2 regions of the Rothia sp. BD8 genome follow, and region 2 is predicted to be linked to the other one. Evidence: predicted binding sites of a transcription regulator. Region 2 holds the regulator's gene; the other holds the start of a gene.
What was found. Region 2 encodes LexA, which represses DNA repair genes until DNA is damaged. Its sites were predicted from a motif close to TCGAACANNTGTTCGA; they were not measured.
Positions count from the first base shown of each region.

Region 1: the regulator LexA is predicted to act here: its motif matches at 4,388-4,403, upstream of uvrA (excinuclease ABC subunit UvrA).

Region 1 is NZ_JANJES010000002.1:82,227-93,289, forward strand. It holds gene NQ707_RS01970 (1-acyl-sn-glycerol-3-phosphate acyltransferase) at 1-567, opposite strand, end outside; gene NQ707_RS01975 (HAD family hydrolase) at 693-1,433, opposite strand; gene uvrA (excinuclease ABC subunit UvrA) at 1,430-4,336, opposite strand; gene NQ707_RS01985 (MBL fold metallo-hydrolase) at 4,618-5,286, shown strand; gene NQ707_RS01990 (formate--tetrahydrofolate ligase) at 5,421-7,115, opposite strand; gene NQ707_RS01995 (DEAD/DEAH box helicase) at 7,256-9,928, shown strand; gene NQ707_RS02000 (alpha/beta fold hydrolase) at 9,925-11,063, shown strand, end outside.
Region 2 is NZ_JANJES010000003.1:23,823-34,885, forward strand. It holds gene rpmI (50S ribosomal protein L35) at 1-20, opposite strand, end outside; gene infC (translation initiation factor IF-3) at 217-1,074, opposite strand; gene NQ707_RS03105 (DUF1844 domain-containing protein) at 1,395-1,871, shown strand; gene NQ707_RS03110 (SseB family protein) at 1,868-2,746, opposite strand; gene priA (bifunctional 1-(5-phosphoribosyl)-5-((5-phosphoribosylamino)methylideneamino)imidazole-4-carboxamide isomerase/phosphoribosylanthranilate isomerase PriA) at 2,743-3,483, opposite strand; gene NQ707_RS03120 (hypothetical protein) at 3,551-3,718, opposite strand; gene hisH (imidazole glycerol phosphate synthase subunit HisH) at 3,715-4,485, opposite strand; gene hisB (imidazoleglycerol-phosphate dehydratase HisB) at 4,482-5,117, opposite strand; gene NQ707_RS03135 (histidinol-phosphate transaminase) at 5,201-6,325, opposite strand; gene NQ707_RS03140 (LysM peptidoglycan-binding domain-containing protein) at 6,377-6,871, opposite strand; gene lexA (transcriptional repressor LexA) at 7,071-7,874, shown strand; gene NQ707_RS03150 (ATP-dependent DNA helicase) at 7,898-9,994, opposite strand; gene hflX (GTPase HflX) at 9,991-11,063, opposite strand, start outside.

The DNA of each region.
Region 1 (11,063 bases), on a different contig from region 2:
GGACTGCTTCTCGCCGAGCTTCTCGAAGCTCATCGGCTCGCCGACGCGCACCGTGAAGCGCACCGGACGCAGCAGCTTCGTTCCGGGCGGCTGGATCCGCTCGGTGCCGATCAGCCCGACGGGGACGACGGGGGCGCCGGTCATGTGCGCCAGCCACGCCACCCCGATCTTGCCGCGGTACAGGTAGCCGTCCAGGGAGCGGGTGCCCTCCGGGTAGATCCCGAAGACCCCGCCGCGCTCCAGGCGCTCCAGGCCGATCTCCAGGGCCTTGAGCCGCTCGATCTGATCCGCCCGGTTCACGGGGATGATGTCGATCAGCTCGAAGATCCGCTTCATCAGCCGACCCTTGAGCCCCGGGGAGTTCACGTACTCGGCCTTCGCCAGAAAGGCCACCCGCCGCGGCATGAGCGCGGAGATGATCACGGAGTCCAGGAAGGCCCGGTGGTTGGAGGCCACGATCACGGGACCGGAGGCGGGGAAGCGCTCCAGACCGGTGACCCTGGCCCGGAAGACGGTCTTGATCAGGCCGGTCACGGCCGTCTGCGTCAGCCGGTACAGCTTCTCCATGGGTCTGGTCAAGGTCCTTCCCTCATCCGATCCGGCGACCTCGCCGGTGTGGTGCGCGTTTCATGAACACTGTACATTTCCCCGACACCGGCTCCCACCCCCGCGACGCTCCCGGGCGCGGCGCGTCACGGCGGCGAGGTCATCCCGTCCCCCTCCAGCCGCAGGTCGCAGCGCCGGGCCAGCTGGGCCCGCAGCGCATCGACGTCCTCCACGACGGCGGCGGCCCCGTGTGCGGTGAGCTCCCCGGGGGCGGCGAACCCCCAGGCCACCCCGACGCAGTCCAGGCCGTGGACCCGGGCGCCCTCGACGTCGTACTCCCGGTCCCCGACCATCACGGTGCGCCGCGGATCGGCCGCCAGCCCGCGCCGGGCCAGCAGGTCCAAGGAGCGGGCGATGACCCCGGCCTTGTCCACGGGCAGGTGGGCGGTCTCCGGACGCAGCTCATCCCTCGCCCCGGAGATGACGTCCGCAAGGGCGTCCAGCCCGAAGTGCGCGGCGATCCGCTCGGCGCTGGGCTGCGGCTTCTGGGTGGCCAGAGCCACCGCGGCCCCCGCGGCGCGCAGGTCCCGCAGCAGCTGCGCCACCCCGGGGTAGAGCCGGGAGTCCCGGGCAGCCCGGGCGGGATACGCCTCGCGGTAGGCGGCCAGGGCGGCGCGGCGCTGGCGCTCGTCCAGGTCCGTGTGCCGCTCCAGGCCCACCGAGGCGGGCGGCCCGACGAACCGGCGCAGCGTGGCCTCATCCGGGCGCGGATGGCCCTGGGCCTGGATGGCCTCGGCGATGGTCTCGGTGATGGCCCCGGCCGGATCCAGCAGGGTCCCGTCCAGGTCGAACAGCACCGCCGGGACGCCGTCGTGCTCGCCGCTCACGCGCCGTGCCCGTCGTCGTCGGCCCCGAGGATCTCCGCCAGGAAGCGCCCGGTGTGGCTGCCCGGCTCCTGGGCGACCTGCTCCGGGGTGCCCTGGGCGATGACCTGCCCGCCGCCGGAGCCGCCCTCCGGACCCATGTCCACGATCCAGTCCGCGGACTTGATGACGTCCAGGTTGTGCTCGATCGTCAGGACGGTGTTGCCCTTGTCCACGAGGGACTGCAGGACCTGCAGCAGCTTGGCGATGTCCTCGAAGTGCAGGCCCGTGGTCGGCTCATCCAGCACGTAGATGGTCCGGCCGTTGGAGCGCTTCTGCAGCTCGGAGGCGAGCTTGACCCGCTGGGCCTCACCCCCGGACAGGGTGGGGGCGGGCTGACCCAGCCGGATGTAGCCCAGCCCGACGTCCACGAGGGTGTTCAGGTGCCGGGCGATCGGGGTGAAGGCGGAGAAGAACTCGGCGGCCTCCTCCACGGGCATGTCCAGCACCTCGGCGATGTTCTTGCCCTTGTAGCGGATCTCCAGGGTCTCCCGGTTGTACCGGGCCCCGTGGCAGACCTCGCACGGCACGTAGACGTCGGGCAGGAAGTTCATCTCGATCTTCAGCGTGCCGTCACCGGCGCAGGCCTCGCAGCGCCCGCCCTTGACGTTGAAGGAGAAGCGCCCCGGCTGGTAGCCGCGCACCTTGGCCTCGTTGGTCTCGGCGAACAGCCGCCGGATGTGGTCGAAGACCCCCGTGTAGGTCGCGGGGTTGGAGCGCGGCATCCGGCCGATGGGGCTCTGATCCACGTGCACGATCTTGTCCAGGTGCTCCAGGCCCTCCACCCGCCGGTGCCGCCCGGGCACCTGCTTGGCGCCGTTGAGCCGGTTGGCCAGCGCGGTGTAGAGGATGTCGTTGACCAGGGTGGACTTGCCCGAGCCGGAGACCCCGGTGACGGCGGTGAGCACGCCCAGGGGGAAGGACACCGTGACGTCGCGCAGGTTGTTCTCCTTCGCCCCGACCACCTTCACCATCCGCTTGCGGTCCACCGGGCGCCGCCGCGCGGGCACCGCGATCTGCCGACGCCCGGACAGGTAGGCCCCGGTCAGGGACTCCCGGTTCTCCAGCAGCTGCCCGTACGGCCCGGAGTGCACGATGCGCCCGCCGTGCTCGCCGGCGCCGGGGCCGACGTCGACCACCCAGTCGGATTCCCGGATGGTGTCCTCGTCGTGCTCCACGACGATCAGGGTGTTGCCCATGTCCCGCAGCTTGGTCAGGGTCTCGATCAGCCGCCGGTTGTCCCGCTGGTGCAGGCCGATCGACGGCTCGTCCAGGACGTAGAGGACCCCCACCAGTCCGGAGCCGATCTGGGTGGCCAGGCGGATGCGCTGGGCCTCCCCGCCGGACAGGGTCGCTGCGGCCCGGTCCAGGGTCAGGTAGTCCAGGCCGACGTCGAGCAGGAACTGCAGCCGGGCGTTGATCTCCTTGAGCACCTGCTCGGCGATGTGCCGCTCGCGCTCATCCAGGCGCAGCCCGGCCATGAACTCCTGGGCACCGGTCATCGGCATCGCGGTGACCTCGGCGATGGACTTCCCGCCCACGTGCACCGCGAGCATCGTCGGGTTCAGCCGCGCGCCGCCGCAGGCCGGGCACGGGGTCTGGCGCATGTACTGCTCGTAGCGGTCCTTGGCCCAGTCGGACTCGGTCTCCTCGTGCTTGCGCTGGATGTAGGCGTAGACGCCCTCGAAGCCGGAGGTGTAGCGCCGCTCCCGCCCGAAGCGGTTGCGGTAGGCGACCTCCACCTTGAAGTCCTTGCCGTGCAGGATCGCCCGGCGGGCCTTCTTCGGCAGCTCCTCCCACGGGGTGTTCAGGTCGAAGCCGACCTCCCGGCCCAGCCCCCCGAGCAGGCGCAGCCAGTACTCAGTGGTGGACTTGCCCTGGGACCACGGGGCGATGGCCCCCTCCCCCAGGGTCTTCTCCGGGTCGGGGACCACCAGGGACTCGTCCACTTCCAGCCGGGAGCCGATGCCGTCGCACTCGGGGCAGGCGCCGAAGGGGCTGTTGAAGGAGAAGGAGCGCGGCTCGATCTCGGTCTGGCCCAGCTCGTGGCCGTTGGGGCAGGCGAGGTTCTCGCTGTAGGTGCGGCTGCGCGCCTCGGAATCCTCGGGCTCGTCCACCCAGTCGATGGTCACCCGCCCGTCGGCCAGACCCAGGGCGGTCTCGATGGAGTCCGTCAGCCGCTGGTGGGCGGAGTCCTTGATCGCGATGCGGTCCACGACCACCGAGATCGTGTGCTTGTACTGCTTCTTCAGGCTCGGCGGCTCGGTGAGCCGGATCTGCTCCCCGTCCACCACGGCCCGGGAGTAGCCCTGCTGGGCCAGGGAGGAGAACAGGTCCTGGAACTCGCCCTTGCGGGCGCGGACCACCGGGGCGAGGACCTGCAGGCGGGTCCGCTCCGGGCGGGTCATCAGCTGGTCCACGATCTGCTGCGGGGTCTGCTTCTCGATCGGCTCCCCGCAGACCGGGCAGTGGGGGTGCCCGATGCGCGCCCAGAGCAGGCGCATGTAATCGTAGATCTCGGTGATGGTGCCGACCGTCGAGCGGGGGTTCTTGGAGGTGGACTTCTGATCGATGGACACCGCCGGGGACAGCCCCTCGATGAAGTCGACGTCGGGCTTGTCCACCTGGCCGAGGAACATCCGGGCGTAGGCGGACAGGGATTCGACGTAGCGGCGCTGGCCCTCGGCGAAGATGGTGTCGAAGGCCAGGGAGGACTTGCCGGAGCCGGACAGACCGGTGAACACCACCATGGCGTTGCGGGGGATCCGCAGGTCCACGGTGCGCAGGTTGTTCTCCCGCGCCCCCTTGACGATGATCTCGGTGGGGTCCTGGGCGCCCGCGGCGGGCGCGGCGGCGGTGGTGCTCATGGGTGCGGGAGGGCTCCCTTCCGGGTTGGGGGCGGCGCGGTCGCCGGGCATTCGAAGATCTATTCTACGGCTCGCGAAGCTGTCCGGAACGACCGCCGGGCGGATTTCCCTCACCGGCGAACGCACCGGCCCGCCCCTTCCGCGCCCCATGAGCCCGGCAGGGGTCGCGGCGTGTCCGAGGCTCACGGGCGCGGGTCCACGGGTGCGGAGGGGCGGTCGCGTTGCGCGTGCGTCACGCGCGTGTTGCGGGGGCGGGGCCGCGGGGCCCTAGAATCGTGCGCATGATGGCACTCGCGACCGAGAAGCTCGACCTGTCCGAGGTGACGATCCGGTGGATCAGCGTCTCCTCGATGGACAACAACGTGTACCTGATGACCTGCCGCTCCACCGGGGCCCAGCTGCTGATCGACGCGGCCGATGAGCCGGAGCGGATCTCCGGGTTGGTGGCCGCCGGGCGCGAGGACGTCTCCGGGTCCTGCACCTGCTGCGGCAACGTGCAGCTGATCGTGACCACGCATTCGCACTGGGATCACGTGCGGGCGCTGGCGGAGATCCGCTCCCGCTCGGAGGCCCTGACCGCCTGCGGGGCGCGGGACGAGCAGGACATCGACGTGCCGATGGACATCACCTTCCAGGACGGGGACACCGCGGATCTGGAGGGCTTCTCCCTCAAGGTCATCGAGCTGCGCGGGCACACCCCCGGCTCGATCGCCCTGGCCTACGAGGACCCGGCCGGGCGCACCGTGATCTTCACGGGCGACTCCCTGTTCCCCGGCGGGGTGGGCAAGACCGACTCTCCCGAGGCCTTCCGCGCCCTGCTGCACGATGTGCGCACCAAGATCTTCGACGTCTACGACGACGACACCCTCATCCTGCCCGGTCACGGCGAGTCCACGACTCTGGGAGCCGAGCGCCCGCACCTGGACGAGTGGGAGCGGCGCGGCTGGTGAGCCGCGGATCGGCAGCCGGGAGCGTGGTCTCGGCCGATCGCTGATCCCTCCCCCGCCCTCCCGACGACGCCGCGACACCCCGTCGACCGCCCTCGTGCGAGCGGTCGACGGGGCGTCGTCGCGCCTGAACCGGCTCAGAACAGCCCGTGCACGGCGCCGTCGGCGTCGAGCCCGATGCGCTCGGCCGCCGGGGAGGCGGACAGCCCCGGCATGGTGCGCATGGTCCCGCAGATTGCGTAGACGTAGCCGGCCCCGGCGGCCAGGCGCACCTCCCGCACGGGCAGGCGCCATCCCGTGGGGGCGCCCTTCCGGGTGGGATCCGCGGTCAGGGACAGGTGCGTCTTGGCGATGACCACGGGCAGGTCCCCGTAGCCCTGCTCTTCGCAGCGGGCCAGCTGGCGGGCAGCCGCCGGGGCGATCTCCAGCCCGTCGGCCCCGTAGACCTTCCGGGCCACGGCGTCGAGCTTGTCCGTCAGGGAATCCTCGGGGGCGTAGGTGGGCACCAGCTCGTGCGGCTGCTCGCAGGCCTCGGCCACGGCGTCGGCCAGCTCGGTGGCGCCGTCTCCACCGCGGGCCACGCCCTCGTGCACGGCCACCCGCGCCCCGGCCCGCTCGGCGATCTCCCGGATGACGGCGTGCTCGCTGGGGTGGTCGGTAGGGAAGGCGTTGATCGCCACGACGGCGCTGATGCCGAAGCCGCGCAGGATCGCCAGGTGCTTGAGCAGGTTCGGGGCCCCGGCGCGCACGTCCTCGGGGTTCTCGGCCAGCAGCTCCTCGGGCAGGGGCTTGCCGGGCACGATCCGGTGGCGTCCGGAGTGGGCCTTCAGCGCCCGGACGGTGACCACGAGGACCGCGGCGTCCGGGGTCAGCCCGGAGACCCGGCACTTGACGTTGACGAAGCGCTCGGCACCCATGTCCGCTCCGAATCCGGCCTCGGTGATGACGTAGTCGGCGTGCTCCAGGGCGGCGTAGTCGGCGAGGATCGAGGAGTTGCCGGTGGCGATGTTGCCGAAGGGCCCGGTGTGGATCAGGGCGGGGACCCCTTCGAGGGTCTGCATCAGGTTCGGGTGGATCGCGTCGGCCAGCAGGGCCGCCAGCGCGCCGTCGGCCTTCAGGTCCTCGGCGGTCACGGGCGCGCCGTCCCGGGTGGAGGCCACGACGATGCGGGCCAGCCGGGCCTTCAGATCCGCCAGATCCGTGGCCAGGGAGAGGATGACCATGATCTCGCTGGCCGAGGTGATGTCGAAGCCGCTCTGGCGGGTGACCCCGTCCTGGCGCTCCCCCAGGCCGATGACGACGTGGCGCAGGGAGCGGTCGTTGATGTCCAGGACGCGCCGCCACGTGATGCTGCGCTCGTCGATGTCCAGGGCGTTGCCGTGGTGCAGATGGTTGTCCAGCAGCGCCGCGAGCATGTTGTGCGCGGCGGTGACGGCGTGGAAGTCCCCGGTCAGGTGCAGGTTGAGCTTGTCCATGGGGATGACCTGCGAGTACCCGCCGCCGGCGGCCCCGCCCTTGATCCCGAAGGTCGGGCCCAGGGAGGGCTGGCGCAGGGTGAGCATCGCGGAGCGGCCGGTGCGCGCCATGCCCTGGGCCAGGGAGACGGAGGTGGCGGTCTTGCCCTCCCCCAGCGGCGTCGGAGTGATGGCGGTGACCAGGACGTAGCGGCCGCGACGCCGTTCGGGGGCGGCGTCGGCGGCGGGCAGGAGCTTGGCGACGTGGCGGCCGTAGGGCTCCAGCCGGTCGCGCTCGATGCCGGCGGTCGCGGCGATCTCCTCGATGGGCCGGGGCTGGGCCTGCTGGGCGATCTCGAGGTCGGAGGGCATGCTCATGGGGACTCCCGTCGTCGTGGGGATGGGTGCGTTCCCTCTCCAGTATGGTGGCGGCGGGACCCAACCCGGCCGAGGCGGCGGGGTCGGGTCGGGCGGGCGCAAGCGGGGCCGACCCGGGCGGGTCGGTAGACTCGGGCCCGATGAGACTGCTCGAAGCCCTGGACCCCCGCCTCGCCGATGACGACCGCCGCTACTTCCGGGGAGATTTCGCCTCGAATCCGCTGACCGCGGAGGAGATCGCCGACGGCTTCTCCCGGTGGATCGACTCCCGGGGGATGCAGCTGTACCCGGCGCAGGAGGAGGCGGTGCTGGAGCTGGCCTCCGGGGCCAACGTCATCCTGGCCACCCCGACCGGCTCCGGGAAGTCCACGGTCGCGGTGGCCGCGCACTTCACGGGCCTGGCCCGCGGGCAGCGCTCCTACTACACGGCGCCGATCAAGGCGCTGGTCTCGGAGAAGTTCTTCGACCTGTGCGCGATCTTCGGCGCGCAGAACGTCGGGATGGTCACCGGGGACTCCTCGATCAACGCCGGTGCGCCGATCGTGTGCTGCACCGCGGAGATCCTGGCGAACGTGGTGCTGCGCGAGGGCGCGGGGGCCGATCTGTGCCAGGTGGTCATGGACGAGTTCCACTTCTACTCGGATCCCCAGCGGGGCTGGGCGTGGCAGGTGCCGCTGCTGGAGCTGCCGCAGGCGCAGTTCCTGCTGATGTCCGCGACCCTGGGGGATGTGACCCGGTTCCGGCGGGAGCTGAGCGAGCTGACGGGCCGGGAGACGGCCTACGTGACCTCCTCGGAGCGGCCGATCCCGCTGCACTACTACTACTCGGAGCAGCCCGTGCACGAGGCCATCGAGGAGCTGGTGCGCACGGACCGGGCCCCGGTGTACGTGGTCCACTTCTCCCAGGCCCAGGCCATGGAGCAGGCCCAGGCGCTGATGAGCATCGCGGTGCTGTCCAAGGAGGAGCAGCAGGCGGTCTCCGAGGCGATCGCGGGCTTCCGGTTCTCGGCGGGCTTCGGCAAGACCCTGAACAAGCTGGTGCGCCACGGCATCGGGGTGCACCACGCCGGGATGCTGCCCAAGTACCGGCGGCTGGTCGAGCAGCTGGCCCAGCGCGGGCTGCTGAAGGTCATCTGCGGCACGGACACCCTCGGCGTCGGCATCAACGTGCCGATCCGCACGGTGCTTTTCACGGCCCTGTCCAAGTTCGACGGACGCCGCACCCGGCGGCTGAAGGCCCGGGAGTTCCACCAGATCGCCGGACGGGCCGGGCGGGCCGGATATGACACGGCCGGGACCGTCGTCGTGCAGGCCCCGGAGCACGAGATCGAGAACGCGAAGCTGCTGGAGAAGGCCAGGAACCGCTTCGGGGAGGACGAGAAGCGGATCGAGCAGTCCCTGCGGGGCAAGCGGAAGAAGCCCCCGCAGGGCTTCGTGACGTGGTCGCGCCAGACCTTCGAGCAGCTGGTGGCCGCCGAGCCTGAGCCGCTGACCAGCTCCTTCGGGGTGACCCACTCGATGCTGCTGAACCTGCTGCACCGGCCCGGGGACCCCTTCGCCGCGGCCGGCCGGCTGTTGCGGGAGAACCACGAGACCCCGGCCCGGCAGCGGGAGATGATCCGCCGGGCCCTGGGCATCTACCGGGAGCTGCTGGCTGCCGGCGTCCTGCGCCGCCTGGATCGCCCGGATGAGGAGGGCCGCCCGGTGGCGCTGACCGTGCAGCTGCAGGAGGACTTCGCGCTGAACCAGCCGCTGTCCCCCTTCGCCCTGGCGGCCCTGGAGCTGCTGGATCGGGAGTCGCCGGACTACGCGCTGGACGCCGTCTCCGTGATCGAGGCGACCCTGGATGACCCGCGGCAGGTGCTCATCGGCCAGGAGCGCAAGGCCCGCGGGGAGGCCATCGCCGCGATGAAGGCCGAGGGCATGGAGTACACGGAGCGGATGAACGCCGCGGACCGGATCACCTACCCGCAGCCCCTGGCCGAGCTGCTGGAGCAGACCTTCGAGACCTACCGCTCCGGGGCGCCGTGGATCGCGGAGTTCGAGCTGTCCCCGAAGTCCGTGGTACGCGACATGTACGAGCGGGCCATGTCCTTCGGCCAGTACGTGCAGTTCTACGAGCTCTCCCGCTCGGAGGGCATCCTGCTGCGCTACCTCTCGGACGCCTACCGGGCCCTGCGCCAGACGGTGCCCCCGGCGGCCCTGACCGAGCAGCTGGAGGATCTCATCGCGTGGCTGGGCGAGCTGATCCGCCAGACGGACAACTCCCTGATCGACGAGTGGGAGCGGCTGAGCGCCGGAGAGGACGCGGCACCCGAGCCGGAGTCCCTGGAGGAGCTCGTGGCGGAATCCGCCCCGAAGGTCACGGACAACCCGCGGGCCTTCCGCGTCATGGTGCGCAACGCCCTGTTCCGGCGGGTGGAGCTGTTCGCCGACGAGCGCGAGCGCACCCTGGGCTCCCTGGACGGGGACTGCGGGTGGGATGCCGACCGGTGGGCCGATGCGATGGATGAGTACTTCGAGGCCTACGACGACCTGTTCACGGACGCGCAGGCGCGCTCCCCGCAGCACCTGATGATCGATGACGCGCAGCCGGGGATCTGGCGGGTGCGCCTGGCCTTCGCGGATCCGGAGGAGAACTACGACCACGGGATCACGGCCGTGGTGGATCTGGCGGCCTCGGATGAGGCCGGGGCCCCGGTGCTGCGCATCGGGCACGTCGGTCCCTTCGCCGAGGCCGGGCCGCTGGAGGCCGTCGAGGACCTGCTGGAGGGGCAGGCGCCGACCGGCGGTGCCGAGGGGGTGCGGCGATGAGCCGGATCCTGCCCGCGCCCGGTGCGGCCCCGGTGCCGCACCGGGCCGGTCCCGTGCACGAGGTCGGGAGCCTGCACCTGAGCGAGCATCGGTTCCGGGTGCCGCTGGCGCACGCCCGGGTCTGGACCCACCCGGAGGATCCGGCGGTGCCGGAGGCGGTGGCGGACCGGGAGATCGAGGTCTTCGCCCGGGTGGCCACGAGTGCTGATCCGGAGGCGCCGGTGCCGGTGCGGCGTCGGCCGTACCTGGTGTACCTGCAGGGTGGGCCGGGCATGGCCTCCCCGCGCCCGGCGTCGGATTCCGGGTGGCTGGGGCTGCTCGCCCCGCACTACCGGGTGGTGCTGCTGGATCAGCGCGGCACCGGCCTGTCCACCCCGCTCAGCGCGGGGTCCCTGGCCCGGGAGGGCGACGCCGCGGCGCAGGCGGCGTACCTGGAGCATTTCCGCGCCCCGGACATCGTGGCCGATGCCGAGGCGGTGCGCGCGACGCTGCTGGCCGGGGAACCGGAGACCCGGTGGGCGAGCCTGGGGCAGAGCTTCGGCGGCTTCCTAACCCTGACCTACCTGTCCTTCGCCCCGGAGTCCCTGCTGCACTGCTGGATGACCGCGGGCCTGGCCCCGATCCACCGCGGCCCCGAGGAGGTCTACCGGGCGACGTATCGGCGGATGGCCGAGCGCAGCCGGGAGTTCCTCTCCTGGTACCCGGAGGATGCCGAGCGGGCCGGGCGGATCGCGGATCTGCTGGCGGGGCGGGAGGCGCTGCTGCCGGATGGGTCTCCGCTGAGCCCGGAGCGGTTCCAGAGCGTCGGGATGCTGCTGGGCGGCACCGGGCGGGTGCACCGGCTGCACTACCTGCTGGAGTCGGCCTTCGCCGAGGGCCCGGATGGCCTCGCGGAGGGCTTCCTGGCGGAGGCGGCCGGCGTCGTCGGCTTCGCGGGGCACCCGCTGTACGCCCTGATGCACGAGGCCATCTACGCGGATGGCCCGGGCACGGCGACGGCGTGGGCGGCGCAGCGGGTGCGGAAGGAGCTGCCGGAGTTCTCCCCGGCGGCCCGCCCGCTGCTGTTCACCGGGGAGATGATCCAGCCGTGGCACTTCCGCCTGGACCCGGCGCTGCGCCCGCTGCGGGAAGTCGC
Region 2 (11,063 bases):
TGGGACTTGTGCTTCGGCATGGGGGCCGTTCTCCTTACGTTTCATCCCGGATCCCGCGTGGGGCACGCGGGGCCGGGAGGGCGTGCACCGCCCCGAGGGGACGGTGCCTGTCTCAGGCAGCGGAAGCCGGATCTGCGAGGGCGACGTCGAGGACGAGGCGCCTTCTCGACCCGGTCCGCAGGGTCATCCAACCCGGGGCGGACCCGGGCGGGGCGGCTACGACCGGGGGCCGGGCTTCGGCGCCCGCGGCTTGGGAGCCGCCTGGGGCTTCGGCGCGGCCTGCGGCTTCGGAGCCGACGCGGGCTTCGCGGCCGCCTGGGGCTTGGGAGCCGCCTGCGGCTTCGGGGCCGACGCGGGCTTCGACTCGGCCTGCGGCTTCGGGGCCGGGGCCTCCTGGGCCTGCGATGCCGAGCCGCCCTGCGCCTGCTGGCGCAGCTGCTCCGGCATGGCCGCGGCCACCGAGTTGGACACCGGCTGCGCGGTGCGGGTGTCCACCCGCTCGCGCTGACGGCGGCTGCCGCCCTGCTGCTTGGCCTGGCGCTGCTGCTCGCGGCGCGCCTCGGCCTTGTTGCGCAGCGGGCCGATGACCATGACCATGTTCCGCCCGTCCTGGCGCGGATTGGACTCGACGCTGCCGACCTCGGCCAGGTCCGTCGCCAGCCGCTCCAGCAGGCGCACTCCCATCTCGGGGCGCTGCTGCTCGCGGCCGCGGAACTGGATCATGGCCTTGACCTTGTCTCCCGCGGTGAGGAAGCGCTTGGCGTGCCCGACCTTGGTCTCGTAGTCGTGGTCGTCGATCTTCAGCCGGAACCGCACTTCCTTCAGGACCGTGTTGGTCTGGTTCTTGCGGGACTCGCGGGCCTTGACGGCGGCCTCGTACTTGTACTTGCCGAAGTCCATCAGCTTGCACACCGGCGGACGGGCGTTCGGCGCCACCTCGACCAGATCAAGATCCGATTCCCGCGCCAGACGCAGTGCGTCCTCTACGCGGACGATCCCGACCTGCTCGCCGCTGGGGCCGACCAGTCGGACTTCCGGTACGCGGATGCGGTCATTGATGCGTGGATCGCTAATGTGGTGCTCCTGTCGGCTCTGCGGGTCTGTTCCCGCACGGTTCGCGGATCGCCCCGACGGGATGCGAAGAAGCCCCCGCGGGACGGTTCCAGCGGGGGCTTCGAGACCCGTGCCCGCACACGACGCGCATCCTCAGGATGCGGACGGCATGATGGCGCACGAGCGCTGACCCGGCGACCGCTGCGGTCGACGCGGGTGGGAGATCGAGATCCCCGCTTGGAAACTCCTGACACTCTACACCATGGCCGCCCCGTTGTCTGCCCTGCGCCGGTCTCGCCCCGAGGCGGCGCGACGGCCCCCGATGTGCGACAGTGGGGGCCATGACTGAGACACCCCGCCCCTCCTCTGCCGCGCAGGATCCCGCCGACGCCCAGCCCGATCCCGGCGTGCACCGCTTCCCCGGCGGCACGGATGCCGCCGCGGCCCCCGAGGCCGCCCCGGAGCCCAGCGCCGAGCAGATCCAGGCCGTGAACGCGCAGATGCGCGACATCGCCGAGGTCCCCGCCGTGGAGGTCATCACCACCACCGCGGTGCACCTGATGAGCGCGGCCGCCGTGAAATGCGGCCTGGCCGAGGGGCCCGACGCCGCGGAGCTGAAGGATCTGGACGAGGCCCGCAAGCTCATCATCGCCCTGGCCGGGCTGGTCACCTCCGCGGCCCCGGAGATCGGCTCCCAGCACGCCGGGCCCCTGCGCGACGGCCTGCGCTCCCTGCAGCTGGCCTTCCGCGAGGCCTCCTTCGCCCCGGACGCCCCGGGCAAGGGCCCCGGAGAGAACCTGACCGGCCCGGTCTTCTAGCCCGCCGGGCGCGGCTCCCGGTCCTCGACCGGGCGCACCCGGATCTCCAGGGAGTCGATCCGCTCGGCGAGCAGCGGGTCCGCGGCCACGGCCGCCCGGAAGGTCTCCGACGCAGCGTCCAGGCCCGCCCGGTCCAGGCCGGGGACCAGCAGCAGCTCGACGCTGAGCTCCGGGCCGGGCCCGCCGCCGGGCAGCAACCGACCCTCGGCGTCGCGGGCCGCCACCCCGGCCCCGGGGGCCATCTGCGCGCCTCGGGCCTGCGGGATCCCCGCGGCCGCGCGCTGCAGGGCGGCCAGCACCTGGGGATCCGAGTAGGACGGCAGCCAGGGCTCGCCCTTGGCCAGGGCCCACACCCCCGGACGCCGCAGGACGAAGACCAGATCGGTGCCCGGATTCAGGACCAGCAGCTGGTTGCCGTCCTCCACCGCGGCCAGCGCCGTGCGCCGGGCCTCGGCGGCCACCGGCCGGGCCTGCGGATGCCAGGAGGTCAGCGCGTCCACGCTGGTGAACACGGGCAGGGCCCGCCGCCCGTCCGGGGCGCTGATGGAGACCAGGGCCATCTCCGACTCCTTGTCCGAGACCAGCCCGTCCTCGGTCACGTGGGCCTGGGACAGCTCGGCGAGAACCGGGGCGAACAGGCGCGTGCCGCGCAGCGCCTCCAGCACCGACTCCTCGGGGATCTCGGCCCGGGCGAAGGCCTCCAGGGCCTCGGCCACGGGGGCGGGGGTCAGGCCGTCGTCCTGCGGATACGCGTGGGTGTGGGAGGTCCCCTCCCCCAGGTTGCGGCCCTTCCACGGCTGCCCGCCGGTGTCCGTCTCCCGGCCGGCGCTGCGCAGCTGCGCCTGGATGTGAGCCGGCAATTCCCGCGGGCTCATGCCTCGGGCCGCCCCGCCGCGTCCAGGGCTTCGGCCAGGGTGAAGCGCCCGGCGTACAGGGCCTTGCCGACGATCGCGCCCTCGACCCCGTGCGGGACCATGGCCCGCAGCGCCTCCAGGTCCGCAAGCCCCGAGATGCCGCCGGAGGCGACGACCGGCCGATCCGTGCGCCGGGCGACCTCGGCCAGCAGCTCGGTGTTGGGCCCGCGCAGCGTGCCGTCCTTCGTCACGTCGGTGACGACGTAGCGGGCGCAGCCGTCGGCGTTGAGCCGGTCCAACACCTCCCACAGGTCCCCGCCCTCCTCGGTCCAGCCGCGGGCCGCCAGGGTCGTGCCGCGCACGTCCAGCCCGACGGCGATGCGCTCCCCGTGCTCTGCGATGACCCGGCGCGTCCACTCCGGGTCCTCCAGGGCGGCGGTGCCGAGGTTGATCCGGGCGGGCTCCAGGCTCAGGGCCCGGCGCAGCGAGGCGTCATCCCGGATCCCTCCGGACAGCTCGATCTTCAGCCGCACCCGCTCGGCGACCCGGCGCAGCACCTCGGTGTTCTCCCCGCGCCCGAAGGCCGCGTCCAGATCCACCAGGTGCACCCATTCGGCACCGGCCTCCTGCCAGGTCAGGGCCGCCTCGACGGGGTCGCCGTAGCCGGTCTCGGTGCCGGCTTCGCCCTGGACCAGGCGCACGGCCTGGCCCCCGGCGACGTCCACGGCGGGCAGCAGCTGCAGGCGGGGGGTGCTCATCGGGATGGTGCTCCTGTTCGTTGCGGATGGTGCGCGCGGGCGCGGGCGGGATGGCCGCGCCCGGCGCTCAGTCGAGGGTGACGACGTAGAGGCCGTAGGCGAAGAAGGCCGCGCCCAGGATCCACAGCACGACCTGGGCGATGAGCGGCAGCTTCTGCCGGCGGAAGGAGATGCCGCCGCCGACGAGGAAGGCCCCGAAGATCATCAGCAGCAGACCGGAGGTCAGGGGACTCATGCGCGCTCGCCCTCCTCGGCGTCGACGGCGGGCGCGGTCTCCTGCGCCCGGGCGGGGTCTGGGAAGTCCTCCTCGGACTCGGGGCCGCGCGGGGCCATCCGGCCGGTGCGCAGCAGGGTGTCCAGCCAGTTGCGCAGCAGCCGCAGCCCGGCGTCCGCGGACTTCTCCGGGTGGAACTGGGTGGCGCTCAGCGGCCCGTTCTCCACGGCGGCGATGAACGGCACCCCCTGCTCGGCCCAGGTGACCTGCGGGGGCCGGATGTGCTGGCTGGTCTGGGTGAACTCCCAGCGCTGCACCGCGTAGGAGTGCACGAAGTAGAACCGCTCCCGCTCGATCCCGGCGAACAGCCGGCTGCCCTCCGGCGGGCGCACGGTGTTCCAGCCCATGTGCGGGACCACGTCTCCGGGCAGCTTCTCCACGGTCCCGGGCCACTCCCCCAGTCCCTCGGTGTGCTCCCCGTGCTCGGTGCCGGCTTCGAAGAAGACCTGCAGCCCCACGCAGATGCCCAGCACGGGCCGGCCGCCGGCCACCCGGCGTCCGATCAGCCGCGGGGCATCCACGGCGCGCAGGCCGTCCATGACGGCGCCGAAGGCCCCGACGCCGGGGACCACGAGGCCGTCGGCCTCCAGCACGTCCTGCGGGCGCCGGGAGAGCACGACGTCGGCCCCGGCGGTCTCCAGGGCGCGCACGGCCGAGCGGACGTTGCCGGCCCCGTAGTCCAGGACGGTGACGGTGGGCTTCACGGGCTGCGATCCAGTGGTGCTCACAGCGCCCCCTTGGTCGAGGGGATGGCCTCCGGGACGCGGGGATCCGGCTCGACGGCCTCGCGCAGGGCCCGCGCCAGGGCCTTGAACTGGGCCTCGGCGATGTGGTGGGGGTCCCGGCCGCGCAGCAGGTCCACGTGCAGGCAGATCCCGGCGTGGTAGGCGATGGCCTCGAGCACGTGGCGGACCATGGAGCCGGTGAAGTGCCCGCCGATCAGGTGGTGGGCGAAGGCCTCGGACTCCCCCTCGTGCACCAGGTAGGGCCGCCCCGAGATGTCCACGACGGCCCGGGCCAGGGCCTCGTCCAGGGGCACGGTGGCCTGGCCGAAGCGGCGGATGCCGCGCTTGTCGCCCAGGGCCTCGCGCAGGGCCTCGCCCAGCACGATCGCGGTGTCCTCGACGGTGTGGTGCACGTCGATCTCGGTGTCTCCGCTGGCCTCGACCTCCAGGTCGATCAGCGAGTGCTTGGACAGGGCGGTGAGCATGTGGTCGTAGAAGGGCACGGTGGTGCTGATCCGGGAGACGCCGGTGCCGTCCAGGTTCAGGCTGAGCCGGACCGTGGACTCACTGGTGGCGCGGGTCAGGGAGGCCGTGCGGCCGCCCGCCCGGGCGGGCTGGGCGTCAGGGGTCTGCATTCGATGCTCCGTAGCGGTGTCGGCGGTGGGTCGGCGCGCCCCGCGGGGCCCGTGAGATCCGGGCGCCCGGGGCGGGGGTGGTCTCAGCGGCGGTCGGGCAGGTGCCGTTCCAGGCTGTCCAGGAAGGCGGTGGTCTCCTCCTCGGTGCCGGCGGTGACCCGCAGGTGCCCGGGGATCCCGACGTCGCGGATCAGCACGCCGTCGCCCAGCAGGTCCTCCCACAGGCCCTGGGCATCGGACAGGCCCCCGAAGAAGACGAAGTTGGAGTCCGAGGCGGCCGGCTCCAGACCCAGCTGCTCCAGACGGGTCACGATCCGGTCCCGCTGTTCGCGGATGCGTCCGACCTGCCCCAGCAGCTGGTCCCGGTGGCGCAGCGCCGTCAGGGCGACGGCCTGGGTCACCGCGGAGAGGTGGTAGGGCAGGCGCACCAGCATGACGGCCTCGACCACGGCCGGATCCGCGGCGAAGTAGCCGACCCGGGCCCCCGCCAGGGCGAAGGCCTTGCTCATGGTGCGGCTGACGACCAGGCGGGGCCTCCCGGGCAGCAGGGACAGCGCGGTGGTGTCCGGATCGCGGGCGAATTCCGCGTAGGCCTCATCCACCACGAGCATCCCGCCCAGCTCCTCGACGGCCTCGTAGGCGGCCAGGATGGTCTCCGGGGAGAGTGCCGTGCCGGTGGGGTTGTTGGGTGAGCACAGGATCGTGACGGTCGGCCGGTGCTGGCGGATCTGGCGCGCGGCATCCTCCGGGGAGAGGGTGAAGTCCGCGGCCCGCCGCCCGGCGATGTACTCGGTGTTGGTGCCGGAGGCCAGGAGCGGGTACATGGAGTAGGTGGGCGCGAAGCTCAGCACGTTGCGGCCGGGCCCGCCGAAGGCCTGCAGCAGCTGCTGGAGGATCTCGTTGGAGCCGTTGGCGGCCCAGACCTGGCGTTCGGTGATGCCGTGGCCGAGGTAGTCCGCCAGCTCGCGGCGCAGCTGCGGGAAGTCCCGGTCCGGGTATCTGTTCAGCCCGGCCGCGGCCTCGGCGGCCGCACTGCCGATCGCCCGGATCAGCTCCTCGGGCAGCGGATGGGTGTTCTCGTTGACGTTCAGGGCGTAGGGCACCTGGATCATCGGGGCGCCGTAGGCCCTCTGGCCGCGCAGGTCATCTCGCAGCGGCAGGGAATCCAGGATGGCGGCTTCCGCATCGGGGCTGGCTGCATCACTCACGGTGCCATCCTAGTGGAGTCCCCGTTCGCGTGAACCCGGAACCCTGCGGTCTCACGGCGCGGCGGTCTCCGGCTGCGGCACCACGAGGCGCTGGCCGGGCCGCACGGCGCTGTCCTGCAGGTCGTTCAGGTCCACGATCCGCTCCACCGCGGCCCGCGGGTCGGACTCCGGATCCGCCTCCTGTGCGAGGCTCCAGAGGGTGTCCCCGGCGGAGACCACCACGACGCGGGTCTGCGCCCCGCTCGGCGCGGCGTCGCCGGCCTGGGCCTGCGGGCTCAGCACCAGCAGCAGGGCCCCGGCCAGCACCGCGACGGCCCCGAGCAGCACCGGCAGGCCGATGAGCAGGAGGCGTCCGCGCCGGGTGAGCCGCAGCGTCGGGCGGGCCGCGCGCTCCGGACGGCGGCGCAGCAGCCGGGTGCGGCGCGCGGCCGGACGGGCGCAGGCGGGGCGGGTGCAGGCGGGTGCGCCTGCCGGATGGGCACCCCGGCGCGGCCCGGTGCGGAACCCGATGCGGAACGGGCGGGGTGCGGTGAGCGCGATGCTCATGGCGGCCTCCTAGCGGTGATTGACGCTCGATCGCCTTCGAAGACGTGTTCGAGTTCGTACATCTGTTCTACCAGTGCGATCGAAGACTGTCGAGGGACTAGAACATGTGTTTGATCCGACACGCGGTCTCGCCTACGCTGATGGGAGCAGTCCACACCCCCGGACTGACAGATCGAACACCTCCAGGAAGGACCCGACGGTGGCCCGAGAGCACGGAGCAGCCCCCCACGGAGCCGAGGCCTCCGCCCGCAAGCCCCTCACCGCGCGCCAGCGCACCATCCTGGAGGCCATCTCCGCCTCGATCAGCGCGCACGGCTACCCGCCGTCGATGCGCGAGATCGGCGACGTCGTCGGGCTGTCCAGCCTCTCCAGCGTCACCCACCAGCTCTCCCGGCTCGAGGCCCTGGGCTACATCCGCCGCGATCCGAAGCGGCCGCGGGCCATCGAGGTGCTGGCCGAACCCCGCCGCACCGACATCCGCCCCTCCGGGCAGGGCCCCGCGCAGGAGGAGCAGTCGGACCCCGCCCCGAGCGCGCAGCCGACGGCCGAGGCCGCAGCCGACGTGGTCCCGCTGTTCCCCACCGCCGCTCCCGAGGCCTCCGCGTCGGAGGCCGAGGAGGAGCAGGGGCAGAACATCAGCGTGCCGCTGGTGGGGCGCATCGCCGCCGGTGTGCCGATCACGGCCGAGCAGCACGTGGAGGACACGATCTCCCTGCCCCGACAGCTGGTGGGCCAGGGCGAGCTGTTCATGCTCGAGGTGCGCGGGGATTCGATGGTCGAGGCCGCGATCTGCGATGGCGACTGGGTCGTGGTGCGCCAGCAGAACACCGCCCAGAACGGGGACATCGTCGCCGCCCTGCTCGATGACGAGGCCACCGTGAAGACCTTCCGACAGCGCGACGGGCACACCTGGCTGCTGCCGCAGAACCGCCAGTACGAGCCGATCCTCGGCGATCACGCCAGCATCATGGGCAAGGTCGTCTCGGTGCTGCGCGCCGTCTGAGTCCGGGCTTTGAGGCCCTCGCCTCAGCCCGCGTGCAGCCGCCGCAGCGCCCCCGTGACCACGGGCAGGCGGTCCGTGGTCCACAGCGGCGGCAGGGCCGCCCGCAGGAACCCGCCGTACCGGGCGGTGGCCAGCCGGGAATCCAGCACCGCCACGACCCCGCGGTCCTCGCGGGAGCGGATCAGGCGCCCGGCCCCCTGGGCCAGCCGGATCGCCGCGTGGTAGGCGGAGACCGCCATGAAGCCGTTGCCCCCGCGCCGGCCCACCGCCCGGGTCCGGGCGGTGGCCAGCGGATCATCCGGGCGCGGGAACGGGATCCGATCGATGAGCACCAGGCGGCAGGAGGGCCCCGGCACGTCCACGCCCTGCCACAGGCTCATGGTTCCGAACAGGCACGTGTCCTCCTCGGCCGTGAACCGCTCGACGAGACCGCGCAGCGAGGACTCCCCCTGCACCAGCACCGGCAGGTCGGAGTGCTCGCGCACGTACTCGGCGGCCTGCTGCGCGCCGCGACGCGAGGAGAACAATCCCAGCGCCCCGCCGCCGGAGGCCTCCACCAGCTGCAGGATCCGCTCCAGCTGCTCCTCCGAGACCCCGCGCCCCGGCTTGGGCAGGTCCCGGGCCACGTAGAGCATCCCCTGCTTCGGGTAGTCGAAGGGCGAGCCGACGTCCAGCCCCTCCCACGCCGGGGCCTTCTCCCCCTGCAGCCCGAGGGAGCCGGCGACCTGATCGAAGGAGTCGCCGATGGCCAGGGTCGCCGAGGTCAGCACCACCGTGCGGTCCTGGAACAGCCCCTCGCGCAGCCGCCCGGCCACGGACAGCGGGGCCACGTGCAGCGTGGCCGGGTCCGTGTCCGCGGCGCTGACGTAGCCGCGTCCCGGCTCCCAGCCGCCGGCCCGGGAGATCCACACGACCTCGAAGCGCCCGTCCGCGCTGAGCATCCGCTCGGCCAGCTCCAGGACCTCGGTGAGCTTGGCGCGGGCGGTCTGGCGCCCGGCGTCGGAGTCCTTCGCGTCGCCCTTGGTGTCGGACAGCGCGGCCCGGGCGGCGTCGCGCACCTGCTCCATGGCCCGGGCGATCCCCGGCTCCAGCCCCTGCGGCATGAGCTCGGCGGGCCGGCCGGAGCAGGCCTGCTCCAGGGCCTCGGCCGCGGAGCTCAGCGGCTCCGAGGCCGCCTGGGTGTTCGTGCGCACCGCCCGGGCCGCGGAGCGGACCATCAGCGGGGACAGGGCGCCGGTCACCGCGCCGGTCACGCGGTCCACCAGCTCGTGGGCCTCGTCAACCACCACGACGTCGTGCTCGGGCAGCACCCCGATCCCCTCGAAGGCGCTGATCGCCAGCAGCGCGTGGTTGGTGATCACGACGTCGGCCTCCCCCGCCCGCTGCCGGGCCCGCTCGGAGAAGCACTCCTCCACCAGGGGGCAGCGGCGCCCCAGGCACTCCGAGGCCGTGACCGAGACCTGCCGCCAGGCCCGGTCCGAGACGCCCGGGCGCAGGTCATCCCGGTCCCCGGTGTCCGTGGAGTCCGTCCAGGCGCGCAGGCGCACCACCTCCTCGGCCAGCGAGTCCGGGGCGGGACGGGGATGCCCACTGGCGGCCTGCCCCTGGCTGTTGAGGTTGAACAGCGCGTCCGGGTCCTCATCCTCCGGGTAGCCGCCCTCCAGCTTGTGCAGGCACACGTAGTTGCTGCGCCCCTTCAGCAGGGCGACCTCCACCTCGCCCTCGAGGCGATCCTCGAGGGTCTCCAGCAGCCGGGGCACGTCCCGGCCGACGATCTGCGCCTGCAGGGCCAGGGTCGCGGTCGCGACGACGACGGGCTTGTCCGCGCCCAGGGCGTGCTGGATGGCCGGGACCAGGTAGGCCAGGGACTTGCCGGTACCGGTGCCGGCCTGCACCAGCAGGTGCCGCCCCGTCTGCAGGGCCTGGGCCACGTGCGCTGCCATGATCCGCTGCCCGTCGCGGCGCTGCCCGCCGGTGCGCTCGATCGCCGTGTCCAGCAGCGCCAGGGCGTCTTTGGCCCCGGGCAGGGTCTCCGGCTCCGCACCGGTCGGGGCGTGCACGTCCTCGGCGGCCTCCGCGGGTGCCGAGCCTCGCGTGGGGTCCGGGTTGGTGCTGCTCACGGGGCGGTCACGGCGTAGGGCTGCAGCTCCGGGGCGGTCTCCTCCCGCACCAGCACGCTCATCCGGGTCCCGTCCTCCTCGAACGCGGTGGACAGGATCTCCGCGTCCCACTCGTGCAGCCGGGAGACCACCTCCCCGTGGGTGTAGGGCACCAGGATCTCCATGCGCACGCTGGGCCGAGGGATGGTCCGGGAGATCAGCTCCTTCAGCTCCGGGATCCCTTCCCCGGTCTTCGCGGAGACGATCGCATGGTGGGGTTCGCGCAGCCGGATGCGATCCAGAACGAAGGGGTCCGCGGCGTCGGCCTTGTTCAGCACGATGATCTCCGGGACGTCCTGCGCGTCCACCTCGGCCAGGACCTCGCGCACCGCGCGGATCTGGCCCTCCGGGTCCGGGTGGGAGGCGTCCACCACGTGCAGGATCACGTCCGCGTCGGCCACCTCCTCGAGGGTGGAGCGGAAGGCCTCGACCAGCTGGGTGGGCAGGTTGCGCACGAAGCCGACGGTGTCCGAGAGGGTGTAGCCGATGCCGTCCGGGGTCTCGGCCCGGCGCACCGTGGGGTCCAGGGTCGCGAACAGGGCGTTCTCCACCAGCACCCCGGCGTCGGTGAGCCGGTTGAGCAGGGAGGACTTGCCGGCGTTGGTGTACCCGGCGATGGCCACGGAGGGGATGTGGTTGCGACGCCGGTTGGCCCGCTTGGTCTCCCGGGCCGGCTTCATCGCGGCGATCTCCCGACGCAGCTTGGCCATCCGCTGGCGGATGCGGCGCCGGTCCAGCTCGATCTTCGTCTCACCGGGACCGCGCGAACCGATCCCCTCGCCGCCGGCCGCCCGACCGCCGGCCTGGCGGGACATGGACTCGCCCCAGCCGCGCAGGCGCGGCAGCAGGTACTCCAGCTGCGCCAGCTCCACCTGGGCCTTGCCCTCCCGGGACTTGGCGTGCTGGGCGAAGATGTCCAGGATCAGCGCGGTGCGGTCGATGACCTTGACCTTGACGATGTCCTCCAGCCCACGCCGCTGGGACGGGGCCAGCTCCGAGTCGATGACGACGGTGTCCGCGCCCGTCTCGG